Regions from separate parts of the Billgrantia diversa genome, predicted to be linked through region 2. Evidence: predicted binding sites of a transcription regulator. Region 2 holds the regulator's gene; the other holds the start of a gene.
What was found. The regulator PhoB, encoded in region 2, activates phosphate uptake and scavenging genes when phosphate is short. The targets are predictions, from matches to a motif close to TGTCATANNNNTGTCANA.

Region 1: a site for PhoB is predicted at 1,063-1,080, ahead of HNO52_RS03065 (CYTH domain-containing protein). Genes of this name have one in related genera too.

The regions. Positions count from the first base shown of each region.
Region 1 covers NZ_CP053382.1:657,328-663,553, reverse strand. The annotation lists gene HNO52_RS03075 (inorganic phosphate transporter) at 1-262, opposite strand, end outside; gene HNO52_RS03070 (TIGR00153 family protein) at 331-1,011, opposite strand; gene HNO52_RS03065 (CYTH domain-containing protein) at 1,140-1,982, shown strand; gene HNO52_RS03060 (ion transporter) at 2,044-2,928, shown strand; gene HNO52_RS03055 (L-threonylcarbamoyladenylate synthase) at 2,944-3,567, opposite strand; gene HNO52_RS03050 (PHP domain-containing protein) at 3,605-4,534, opposite strand; gene HNO52_RS03045 (YciI family protein) at 4,649-4,948, shown strand; gene mnmC (bifunctional tRNA (5-methylaminomethyl-2-thiouridine)(34)-methyltransferase MnmC2/FAD-dependent 5-carboxymethylaminomethyl-2-thiouridine(34) oxidoreductase MnmC1) at 5,113-6,226, shown strand, end outside.
Region 2 covers NZ_CP053382.1:4,429,496-4,435,721, forward strand. The annotation lists gene HNO52_RS20610 (chorismate--pyruvate lyase family protein) at 1-447, shown strand, start outside; gene ubiA (4-hydroxybenzoate octaprenyltransferase) at 477-1,370, shown strand; gene phoB (phosphate regulon transcriptional regulator PhoB) at 1,454-2,143, shown strand; gene phoR (phosphate regulon sensor histidine kinase PhoR) at 2,145-3,464, shown strand; gene cysZ (sulfate transporter CysZ) at 3,481-4,212, opposite strand; gene phoU (phosphate signaling complex protein PhoU) at 4,231-4,959, opposite strand; gene pstB (phosphate ABC transporter ATP-binding protein PstB) at 4,984-5,796, opposite strand; gene pstA (phosphate ABC transporter permease PstA) at 5,814-6,226, opposite strand, start outside.

The sequences.
Region 1 (6,226 bases), 720 kb from region 2:
GTTGGGGGTCACTCTCCAATGCGGCTGGGTCGATGATGCCCTTGCGGATGGTCTCGGTGACTTCGCCGCCGGCGAGCCAGGCGCCAAGAAACTCGAACACCACGGCGATGATTATCGCCTGCTTGATGGTGATCGCCTTGGAGCCGACCGAGGTACCCATGGCGTTGGCGACATCGTTGGCCCCGACCCCCCAGGCCATGAAGAAACCGAAGAGGCAGGCCAGGATGATGAAGGTATACGCGTGCTCTGCAATGATCGACATAGGGGCTTGGATCCTATGTGGCTGTCAGGTTGAAAGAACATTCCCCGGCTATGCCGGAAGGCGATGTCCTACCGGGCAGTGAGAATCTGGAGACGGCTGCCGACGCGCTCGGCGCGATCGGAGAGTTCGCCGACCCAGTCGATGATCTTGTAGAGAAAGACCACGTCCACCGGCTTGAGCTGATCTTCCAGGTCGAACAGCCGGCGCCGAATGTCGATCTGCTGCTGGTCGGCCTTCTGTTCGAGGATGTGCAGCTCGCGTATCAGGTTCTGCATCACGTCCGAGACATGCCGTCCGAAGCCCGATTCGAGCAGATCCTGGAGTTCTTCCAGTGCCTGACGCGCCTGGGCGACGCAGGCCACGGCGGTCTGCATGTAGTCGCGCATGGGCTGGGCCAGTTCCGCGGGCACCTGCATGCGGCGGCCGAGCATGATGCCGGTGATGTCGCGTACCTTGTTGGCGATCTTGTCCTGCACGCTGATCAGGTCGAGCAGGTCGGTACGGGAAACGGGCAGGAACAGCGTATTGGGCAGGTTGAGGCGAAGCTCGGTCTTGAGGCTGTCGGCGTCGTGCTCGAGCTGGGTGACAGTCTCGCGGACCTTGGCGGCCTCGTCCCAGTCACCGACAAGCGTGGCCTCGAAGAAAGGCAACAGCTGGTCGGCACACTCGTTGGACTTGGCGATGTGTGCCAGCAGTGGCTGGAACGGCGAGCGGCCGAACATTGCCGAAAAGGGGTTTGATTTGACCATGGCGTAAGATGCGCTTGTGAAATGGCGGCGTCAGTATAGAGAATGACTCCCTGTCACGTCATTGAAATATTCGTTTCCCTTGAATATCCAGGCGCATGGCAACCATCCAGGCCAGGAGCACGACACACATGAGCTACGAGATAGAGATGAAACTGGCACTGGGCGAAACGGGGCCGGAACGCCTGCTGCAGCACCCCCTCCTACGAGGCGGGGTGGATGGCGCCCAGCGCTTGGCCAATACCTACTACGATACGCCCAGGGGTGAGCTCGAGGCCGCGCGCATGGCGCTGCGCCTGCGTCGCCGCGACGACAGCTGGGTACAGACCCTCAAGACCAGCGGCGAAGGCAGCGGCGGCTACAGCCGGCGCCGCGAATGGGAATGGCCGGTGGAGGGAGGCAGCCTCGACCGCGCCGGGCTTGCCGAGCTGCCCCCCATGGCCGCACTGGGCACGGAGGTACTGGCGCAGCTGGAACCGCGCTTCACCACCGACTTCGAGCGCCGGCTGTGGTGCCTGGAACTGGCCGAAGCCACCATCGAGGTGGCGCTGGACCAGGGCGAGATTCGTGCCGCCGGCCGGCGCGTGACGATCTGCGAACTGGAACTGGAGCTCAAGGACGGCGACCCGCAGGCGCTGTGGAGCCTGGCGCTAGCCTTCGCCGAGACGGTGCCCCTGCGCCCCGCCGATGCCAGCAAGGCCGCCCGCGGCAGCGCTCTGCTGGGCGACCTATGGAAACTGCCGGAAGGGTCCGGTGAAAGCGAGTGGCTGCACCGTGCCATCCTGGCCCTGGATGCGCTGGCCGATACCGGTGACGACGGCTGGAAGGCAGCCGCCAGGGAAGCTTTGCAGACGCTTGGCGAACACGGCCACGACGAGGGCGGCCGGCTAGCCGCCATGCTGGATCATGACGACTGGCTCGGCGTTGATTTCGGCCGCACGGCATTGAAGCTGGCACACCGCCTGTCGGCCTGAACCCAGGCCTCGCGAGCAAGACGAACAAAAATATGTGTAAAGCGCTACAGGGAGTATGGCGATGAGCGAACCGTTTCGGCCGGGTGGCGATGGAATACGAACCCGCCTGTTCCAGATCATCTTCGAATCCGACACGCCGCTTGCCAAGGGCTTCGATATCGCCCTGATCGTGATGATACTGACCAGCGTGCTGGTGGTGATGCTCGATACCGTCGATCACCTCAGCGCGGCGTATGGCGAATGGTTCTACTGGCTGGAGTGGGGGTTCACCATCGCTTTCACCATCGAGCTACTGGTGCGCCTTTACATACTCGACAAGCCGCTGCGCTACCTGCGAAGCTTCTACGGCGTGATCGATGTAGTGGCAATTCTTCCCACCTGGCTGATGCTGGTGATACCAGGCGCCCAGACGCTGGCGATCGTGCGCCTGCTGCGGGTGCTGCGCATCTTCCGCGTGCTGCGCCTGATGCAGTTCGTCGGCGAGGGTCGCCTGCTGGTGGAGGCCCTACAGCGCAGCCTGCGCCAGATCTTCCTGTTCCTGTTCACCGTTTTCCTGCTGGTGACTCTCTTCGCCAGCCTGGTATACGTGATCGAGCCGATCGAGGCCGGCTTCACCAGCATTCCCAAGGCGATCTACTGGGCCATCGTCACCCTGACCACGGTCGGCTACGGTGACATCGTCCCCGTCACGCCCGTCGGCCAGGCAATCTCGGTGATGGTCATGCTGATCGGCTACTCGATCATCGCCATACCCACCGGGGTCTTCTCGGCCGAGGTGATCCGCTCGATCCGCGCCGACCGCTACTCCGATCAGGCCTGCCCCGGCTGCGGCCACGACCGTCACGAGAAGCGTGCGCTTTACTGTCTCAAATGCGGCACCTGGCTCGACGAGGAAACGCCCGACCCGCACCTCGCCGAACACGCGAGCGGCAAGCCCAGCAAGTAATCGGCAGCGGGACGCTCACTCCCGGAAGGGGCTGAGGTCGCCGCGCCCTTCGCGGACGATGGTCGGCGGCAGTTCGCGCAGGTCGATCACGCTGGTGGGCTCCAGGTGACAGGCGCCACCGTCGATGATCAGGTCCAGGTGGGCGACGTAGCGGTCGCGGATCTCCTCCGGATCGGTCATCGGCAGCTCCTCACCCACCGGAATCAGCGTCACGCTCATCAGCGGTTCACCCAGGGCCTCAAGCAGGGCCAGGGTGATGCGGTGGTCGGGCACGCGCACCCCGATGGAGCGCCGCTTGGGGTGCAGCAGCAGGCGCGGCACTTCGGAGGTGGCGTTGAGGATGAAGGTGTAGGGGCCCGGCGTGTTGGCCTTGAGCAGGCGGAACACGCTGTTGTCGACCTTGGCGTAGGTACCGATGTCGGAGAGGTCGGAGCACACCAGGGTGAAGTTGTGCTTGTCGTCCAGCGAACGCAGCCACTTGATCTTCTCGATCGCCTTCTTGTCCCCCAGATGGCAGCCCAGGGCATAGCCGGAATCGGTGGGATAGGCGATCACGCCACCCTGGCGGACGATCTGCACCGCCTGGTCGATCAAGCGCTTCTGCGGGTTTTCCGGGTGGATCTGGAAGAACTGACTCATGGTGAGATTTCCTGACGTTTTCGTTTTTCGCTGCCCACTATAGCGCGTCGGAGGCGGCCGCGTCGCAGCCCGCCGCGACAAAGCCGGCCAATCGCGGGTGGGTCCATACCGGGGGCACGACGGTGCGTGGTGGCGGGCTCATGCTACCCGGGGCCAAGTGGCCGCCGGGAAAATGAAAGTCGCTGCCGAGCGAAGCATACAGCTCCCGCTCGGCGAGCTGGCGGGCCAGGTCGCGGGTGACGTGGGCATTCTGGAAGCCGCTGACCAGCTCGGCGGCCTGGCCACCGGCGGCGGCGAAGTCGTCCAGCAATTGCCCCCGCTTGCGCCGGGTCAGGCCGTAGCGCAGGGGATGCGCCAGCACCGACACGCCGCCCGCCTCGACCACCCAGCCCACCACTTCGGCCAGTTCGGGCCAATGCGCCTTGACGTCGCCCGCCTTGCCGCTGCCAAGGTGCTTGCGAAACGCCGTGCCCACATCGGGTACCAGCCCCGCCGCCACCAGGGCACGGGCGAAGTCGGGCCGTCCTAGCGGGCGATAGGGCCCGGCCTGCTCGCGAGCCTTGGCCAGGGCGTCGTCGAGCCCGATTTTCTCCATGCGCTTGGCGATCACTTCGGCGCGCGCATCGCGCGCCCGAGCCTGCGCCTCGAGGCCTTCGCCAAGCGCACCGCGAGCCCCTTGCGGCAACAGCCCGACCACATGGATGCCGATGCCATGCCAGCGGGTCGAGAGTTCCGCCGCCGGCAGCAGGCCCACGCCCAGGCGTCTCGCCGCCTCGCTGGCCTCGGCCACGCCGGCCACGGTGTCGTGATCGGTCAATGCCATCAGCGCAACGCCGCGTTCGGCACACAGGGCCACGACCTCGGCGGGCGCCAGGGCGCCGTCCGAAGCGGTGGAATGCATGTGCAAATCGACTCCCAGGGGGGCGGGGTCACCGACGAAACGCTCGGGCAGGCAGGGCTTTGGCATGACGCAGGCAGGCAACTTTGTCAAAATGATGGCCCAATGGTGCGCGCCCGACGACGGTCGGTCAACGCACCTTGAGTCCGCGGTACTACCGTGCTTGCTAGAGGAAACGTTGCGATGCTGTACGCCATCATCAGTGAAGACGTGAAGAACAGCCTGGAGCGCCGCCTGGCCGCCCGCCCCGACCACCTGGCCCGCCTGGAGAAGCTGCGCGACGAGGGCCGCCTGGTGCTGGCCGGCCCGCATCCCGCGGTGGATGCCGAGAACCCCGGCGATGCCGGCTTCAGCGGCAGCCTGGTGGTGGCCGAGTTCGACAGCCTCGAAACCGCCCAGGCCTGGGCCGACGCCGACCCTTACATGATCGCCGGCGTCTATGCCAAGGCGACCGTGAAGCCGTTCAAGAAAGTGCTGCCCTGACGCCTCCTCCCGCCGAGACCCGATTATCCACAGGAGAGTTGCTCACAGCTTCTGTGGATAACGCTGTTGAAACGCCGCGGATGGCTTGCTCGATGCGCCATTCCACGCCGCCGTAAGAACATCGATCAATATTTGAGCAGCCGCGCCAGGCTCTGGAGAAGTTCGTGACCGTTAGTGCACTTCCGCCATTGGCCGGTCTCGAGTCCGCTCGACTCGACTGGCGCGGCGACGATACCGGCGAGAGTGCCCCGCTCTCGACGCAGTTCGATGACGTCTACTTCTCGCGCCATGACGGCCGGGCGGAAACCGAGCATGTCTTCATGCAGGCCAATGCTCTGCCCCAACGCCTCGCCGCCTGGACGGCCAGGCGCCCCTTCGTGATCGGCGAGACCGGTTTCGGCACCGGGCTCAACATGCTCTGCGCCTGGGCCTGCTTCGATGCACACGCACCGGCCGGGGCACGGCTGCACCTGATTTCCACCGAACGCTATCCGCTGCGCCGGGACGACCTGAGCCGCGCTCTGGCCGCCTGGCCGGACCTGGCCCCCCGTGCCGAACGGCTGGTGCACCAGTGGCCCCAACCGGTCGCGGGGGTACACCGGCTGTGGCTCGATGAGCGGGTCACGCTGGACCTGCACTTCGGCGATGCCGCCGAGCGCCTGGCGCTGCTCGAAGGCCAAGTCGATGCCTGGTTTCTCGACGGCTTCGCCCCGGCCAAGAATCCGGAGATGTGGCGCCCGGAACTGTTCGCTGCCATGGCGGCCCGCTCCAGGCCGGGAGCGACTTTCGCCACCTTCACCTGCGCCGGGGTGGTGAAGCGCGGGCTGGCCGAGGCCGGCTTCGCCTGGCGCAAGGTGCCGGGCTTCGGGCGCAAGCGCGAGATGCTGGCGGGCGAGATCGCCTCGCCGCCTGCCGACATGCGCCGCGAGCAGACGCCCTGGTTCAGCTCGTCGTCGGCACGGCCGCCACGCCACGTGGCGGTGATCGGTGCCGGCATCGCCGGTGCCAGCGCCGCCGCCGCCCTGGCCCGTCGCGGCGTAGAGGTGACGCTGATCGACCGCTTCGACCGGGCGGAGCTGGGCACCACTCACCTGCAGGGGGCGCTCTACGTCAAGCTGGCGGTCGAAACCAACCTGCAGAGTCGCGCTTACCTGGCCGGCCTGCTCCACAGCCGGCGCTGGCTGGAGCAGCTCGATCCCGATCGGACGCTATGGCAACCCAGTGGCGTGCTGCAGCTGGCCCTGAGCGAGAAGGAGCAGGTACGCCAGGCGCGTTTCC
Region 2 (6,226 bases):
ACACGGGATTCCCTCACCGCACGGCTGATCGAAGCCGGCGCCGAGCGCTCTTTTCGCGTGCGCCTGCTCGATCAGCGCCTGGGGCAGCCGCGCCTCGACGAAGCCCAAGCTCTGGGGCTGCCCCTCGATCGCCTCGCCTGGCTGCGAGAAGTGGCGCTGTGCCTCGACGAGCGGCCCTGGGTGGTGGCCCGTTCGGTGGCGCCGCTGGCCCAGATGCGGGGTCAACGTCTCGAGCGGCTCGGCGAGCGTTCACTGGGCAGTTGGCTGTTCCGCCAGCCCGGCCTGGTGCGCAGCCCCATCGAGGTCACGGTCGCCCCGGCCCCCTTCCATACCTTGACCGGCCCTTGGGGACGGCGTTCGGTGTTCCGCCACGGCCGCTTCGCGGTGCTTGTGCAGGAGTTCTTCCTCGACGCGATGGCGGATGAATTGGGCCTGCCATCACGCTAGGATGATCGCCATCGAATGAGGAGACACCGATGGATCGCTCTCTGATGCGCCCCAAAGGGCTTGCCCGCCTGCCCGACTTCCTGCACCTGATGCGGCTGGACCGCCCCATCGGCACCTGGCTCTTGATGTGGCCCACGCTATGGGCACTGTGGATGGCCGCGGCGGGACTCCCCGAGCGGCATCTGCTGCTGATCTTCGTTGCCGGGGTCTACCTGATGCGCGCCGCCGGCTGCGTGATCAACGACTATGCCGACCGCCACTTCGACGGCCACGTGAAACGTACCAGGAACCGCCCGCTTGCCACCGGGCGCATCGGCGAGCAAGAGGCCAAGTTCCTGTTCGCCAGCCTGGTCGCGGCGGCCTTCGTACTGGTGTTGTTCACCAATCCGTTCACCGTCATGCTCTCGCTGGTAGGCGTGGTTCTGGCCTTCATTTACCCGTTCATGAAGCGCTATACCCACCTGCCGCAAGCGTTTCTCGGCGCCGCCTTCTCGTGGGCGATCCCCATGGCCTTTGGCGCCGTGCTCGGCCATGTGCCGCTGGAGGCCTGGCTGCTGTTCGCTGCTAACGTGACCTGGACGGTGGCCTACGATACCCAATACGCCATGGTCGACCGCGACGACGATCTCAAGATCGGCATCAAGTCCACCGCGGTGCTGCTGGGCCACGCCGACCGCGCCGCCATCGGCCTGCTGCAGCTGGTCACGTTGGGCCTGCTGGGCTGGGTCGGGTGGCGGCTGGGGCTCGGCGTGTTCTTCTGGCTAGGGCTGGCGGGCATGGCTGCGACCTTCGTCCATCAGCAGTTCTTGATACGGGAACGCGAGCGCGAGCGCTGCTTCCAGGCCTTCCTCAACAATCACTGGTCGGGGCTGCTGGTGTTCGCCGGCATTGCGCTGAGCCTGTGGCCCGTTACCGGCACCTGAAGCCGCTGGCGAGGGTGTCATCCAACTGTCATGATGACGTGGTGAGATCGTCACCGACCCGTCACTGACCGCGAGGCTTCGGGATGACCGCCAAGACCGTACTGATCGTCGATGACGAAGCGCCAATCCGCGAAATGATCGCGGTGGCGCTGGAGATGGCTGACTATCGCGTGCTGGAGGCCGCCAACGCGCAGAGCGCCCACAGCATGATCGTCGACAACCAACCCGACCTGCTGCTGCTCGACTGGATGATGCCGGGTACCAGCGGCATCGAGCTGGCACGTCGGCTGAAGCGCGAGGAGGCCACCCGCGAGCTGCCGATCATCATGCTCACGGCCAAGAGCGAGGAGGACAACAAGATTCAGGGCCTCGAGGCCGGCGCCGACGACTACATCACCAAGCCCTTCTCTCCGCGCGAGCTGGTGGCCCGTCTCAAGGCGGTACTGCGCCGCACCACGCCCAAGGGAGTAGAGGAGACGGTGGAAGTGGACGGCCTGCTGCTCGACCCGGTCAGCCACCGCGTCAGCGCCGATGGCCGTGCGCTTGAGATGGGACCCACCGAGTACCGCCTGCTGCAGTTCTTCATGACCCATCAGGAGCGCGCCTACACCCGCAGCCAGCTGCTCGACCAAGTCTGGGGCGGCAACGTTTACGTCGAGGAGCGCACCGTGGACGTGCACATCCGTCGCCTGCGCAAGGCCCTGGGCGATGCCCACCAGCATCTGGTCCAGACCGTGCGCGGCACCGGCTACCGCTTCTCCAACAAGGGCTGACGTGCGTCCCTGGAGCCATGAACTCTGGCGTCTCGGCCTGCTTGCCGTTGCCGGCAGCCTGGTCGGCTGGCTGCTTTCCGCCCCTGGCCTGGGGCTCGCCGCGGGGTTGACCCTGCGCCTGATCCATCACCTGCGCCAATTGCATGCCCTGCGCCGCTGGCTGACCCGCAATCCTCACAGCGAACCGCCCGCGGCCACTGGCCTATGGGGCGAGCTGTTCGACCGCCTGTACCGCTACCAGAAGGGCCAGCGCCATACCCAGCATCGTCTTCAAGCGACCCTCAAGCGCATCCAGGAGTCCTCCGAAGCGATGCGCGACAGCGTGGTGATGCTCGACCCGCATGGCGATCTGGAGTGGTGGAACAGCGCCGCTGAGCGCATGCTGGGCCTCAAGGCTGCCCACGATCGTGGCCAGCATATCACCAACCTGGTGCGTGACCCTCGCTTCGTCGCCTACTTCAATGCCCGCGATTACCGCGAGCCGCTGACGTTGACCTCGCCGGTCAACGAACGTGTGGTGCTGCAGTTCCAGATCACGCTCTACGGCGACGACGAACGCCTGGTGATGGCGCGCGACATTACCCGCCTGCACCGCCTGGAGGAGATGCGCCGCGATTTCGTCGCCAACGTCTCGCATGAGCTGAGGACACCGCTGACCGTACTGGCGGGCTATCTCGAGACCTATGCCGACGCCGCCGACCGTCTGCCGCCGCGCCTGGCCCAAGGGCTGACCCGCATGCAGGAACAGACCACCCGCATGCAGAATCTGGTCAACGATTTGCTGCTGCTGTCGCGCTTGGAAATCGACCAGGGCGGCGAGGATCATCTGCCGTTGGCCGTGCCGACGCTGCTCGAGGAGGTGCGCCAGGACACCGAGGCGCTGTCGGCGGGGCGTCAGCAAGTCCGCGTCGAGATCGAGGAGGAACGGCAGCTGCTCGGCAGCGATCCGGAAATTCATAGCGCGCTGTCCAACCTCGCCTCCAATGCGGTGCGCTACACCCCCGAAGGCAGCCACGTCGTGCTGCGCTGGAAGCCGCACCCCAAGGGCGCCTGCCTGGAAGTGGAGGACGATGGCGAGGGGATCGATCCGGTTCACATCCCCCGGCTCACCGAGCGCTTCTATCGGATCGACAAGGGGCGCAGCAGCGAGAGCGGCGGTACCGGTCTGGGACTCGCCATCGTCAAGCACGTGCTGCTGCGCCATGATGCCTATCTCGAGATCGAATCCCACCCCGGCCACGGCGCCCTGTTCCGCTGCGTGTTTCCCGTCTCTCGCCTGGTGGCTAACGTAGAAACGACTGAGCAAACTTCAGGCAGTTGAGTCTCCAATCCTCCCCTCAGGTGGGGACAACGTCACGCTCGCCGCGATAGTGGCGGTCCCACATCAGCACGGCGCCGGCCACGGCGCCGGGCAGCAGGAACAGGTTGGCCAGCGGGATCCAGGTGATCAACGTCACCCAGCCGCCAAAAGTAAGGGTCTGCCAGGCGTGCGAGGAGAGCCGGCGGCGCATGTCGGTGAAGCTCACCTTGTTATTGTCCATGGGGTAGTCGAGGTAGGTAATCGCCATGATCCAGGCCGAGAACAGCGCCCACAGGAAAGGGGCGATGACGTTGAGCACCGGCACCCAACTGAGGACGAACAGCGCCAGCGCCCGCGGCAGGATGTAGCCGAGCTTGACCAGCTCACGCCCCAACGCGTCCACGGCGGTGCGTGCCAGGCCGCGATCGTCCAGCGGTGGCCGGCCGGTGGCCTGGACCTCCACCTTGGCCGCCAGGAAGCCGTAGAAGGGCGCAGCGATGAAGTGGGTGACCAGAGTGAAGGTGAAGAACACGATCAGCACCAGGCTCGCCACGAACAGCGGCCAGATCAGCCACTCCAGCCAACCGAGCCAGGCCGGCACCATGGCCATCCAACTGTCCAACCAGCCACCGAAATGGCTGACCACGTAGTAGAGCATGGCCGAATAGACCGCCAAGTTGACGGCGATCGGGACATAGACGTAGCGGCGCAGGCCGCGGCCGTAGACCAGCCGCGTACCGCGGTTGAGTGCCGTCAAGGCGTTCAGCATCTGGGTCCTCTGTGTGAGTCATTCCTTGCGTGTCAGGGCGTCTTCGTCGATCTGGGCCGGGTCCATGTGACGAATATCGAGCCCTTTTACCAGATAGATGACGTATTCGGCGAGATTGTCGGCATGATCGCCGACCCGCTCAAGCGCGCGCAAGATCCACATCACGTTGAGTACCGGACCGATGGCGCGGCTGTCCTCCATCATGAAGGTCATCAGCGAGCGCATGGCGCTGCCGTACTCGTCGTCCACCGACTCGTCCTCGTGCACCACCTGCAGGGCCAACTCGGTGTCGAAGCGGGCGAAGGCGGTCAGCGCGTCGCGCAGCATGCGCCGCACGTGCTCGCTGATATGACGCACCTCGACCAGGCCGCGCACGCTATTGCCGGCATCGATCAGGGTCAGGGCATTGCGTGCGATCTTGCTCGCCTCGTCGCCGATTCGCTCCAGGTCGGCGGTGGCACGAATCACCGCCAGGACCAGGCGCAGGTCGGAGGCCGCCGGCTGGCGCCGCGCCAGCACCCGAGTGCACTCGTCATCGATCTTGAGCTGCATGGCGTTGACGTCGCGGTCGCGGTCGCGCACCTTCTCGGCCAGACGGCTGTCGCCCTCAAGCAGCGCCTGGATCGCCTCCTGTACCTGCTGCTCGACCAGCCCGCCCATGGTCATCAGCTGGGTCTTGAGCGCCTCCAGCTCCTGGTTGAACTGGCGGGAGATATGCTGGCTGTGGGTATCGCTGGTAATGTCCATCGTTCTCTCCTCGGGTGGCCTCGATCAGGCCATGCGGCCGGTGATGTAGTTTTCGGTACGACGCAGGCTGGGGTTGGTGAACAGGGTGTCGGTGGGGGCGTACTCCACCAGTTCGCCGTCCTGCAGGAAGGCGGTGTAGTCGGAGACTCGCGCCGCCTGCTGCATGTTGTGCGTCACGAGTATCAGCGTCAGCTGCGATTTCAGGCTGCGAATCAGCTCCTCGATCTTCAGCGTCGAGATCGGATCCAGCGCCGAGGCCGGCTCGTCGAGCAACAGCACCTCGGGGCGCACCGCCAGCGAGCGGGCAATCACCAGGCGCTGCTGCTGACCGCCAGAGAGTGACCAGGCCGAGGCGCGCAGGCGATCCTTCACCTCATCCCACAGTGCCGCGGCATGCAGCGCCCACTCGACGATGTCATCCATGCGCCGACGCGTCAGCCCACCCTGCAGGCGCAGGCCGAAAGCCACGTTCTCGTAGATCGACATGGGGAATGGATTGGGCACCTGGAACACCATGCCGACACGGCGGCGCAGCTCGTCCACGGCCACCTCGGGCGCGTGAATGTCCTGGTCTTCGAGCAGTATCCTGCCCTCGTGGCTTACCTCCTCGTTGAGATCGTGCAGCCGGTTGAGCGTGCGCAGCAGCGTCGACTTGCCACAGCCCGACGGTCCGATAAATGCCGTGACCCGGTGCCGGGGTACCCGCAGCGAGATCCCTCGCAGCGCCGGCTTGCCACCATAGGCCAGGCCCAGACCCTCGATCTGAAAACAGCTGGTCTCGGCTGGGAAATCGATGATCGATTCCGAGGTGGGCCGGAAGCGGGACGGCAAGTTCATCGGTGGGAGTTACCTCTTCATGGACGCGGCTGCACACCGTGACGCGCGCGAAAATAATGACGCAGAAAGATGGCAGTCAGGTTAAGCACCAGAATGACCAGCACCAAGAGTAGCGCCGTGGCAAACACCAGCGGCATGGCCGCCTGCACGTCGCTGCCGTGAAACGCCGTATCGTAGATGTGATAGCCCAGATGCATGAATTTGCGCTCAAGATGGAGGAAAGGGAACTCGCCGTCCACCGGCACCTGAGGTGCCAGCTTGGCCACGCCGACCAGCAGCAGCGGCGCTACCTCGCCGGCGGCCCGTGCCACCGCCAGGATCACCCCGGTGAGCATGGCCGGCACCGCCATCGGCAGCACTACCCTGGCCAATGTCTCGAACCGTGTGGCACCCAGCGCCAAGGCACCTTCGCGCTGCTCGACAGGGATTC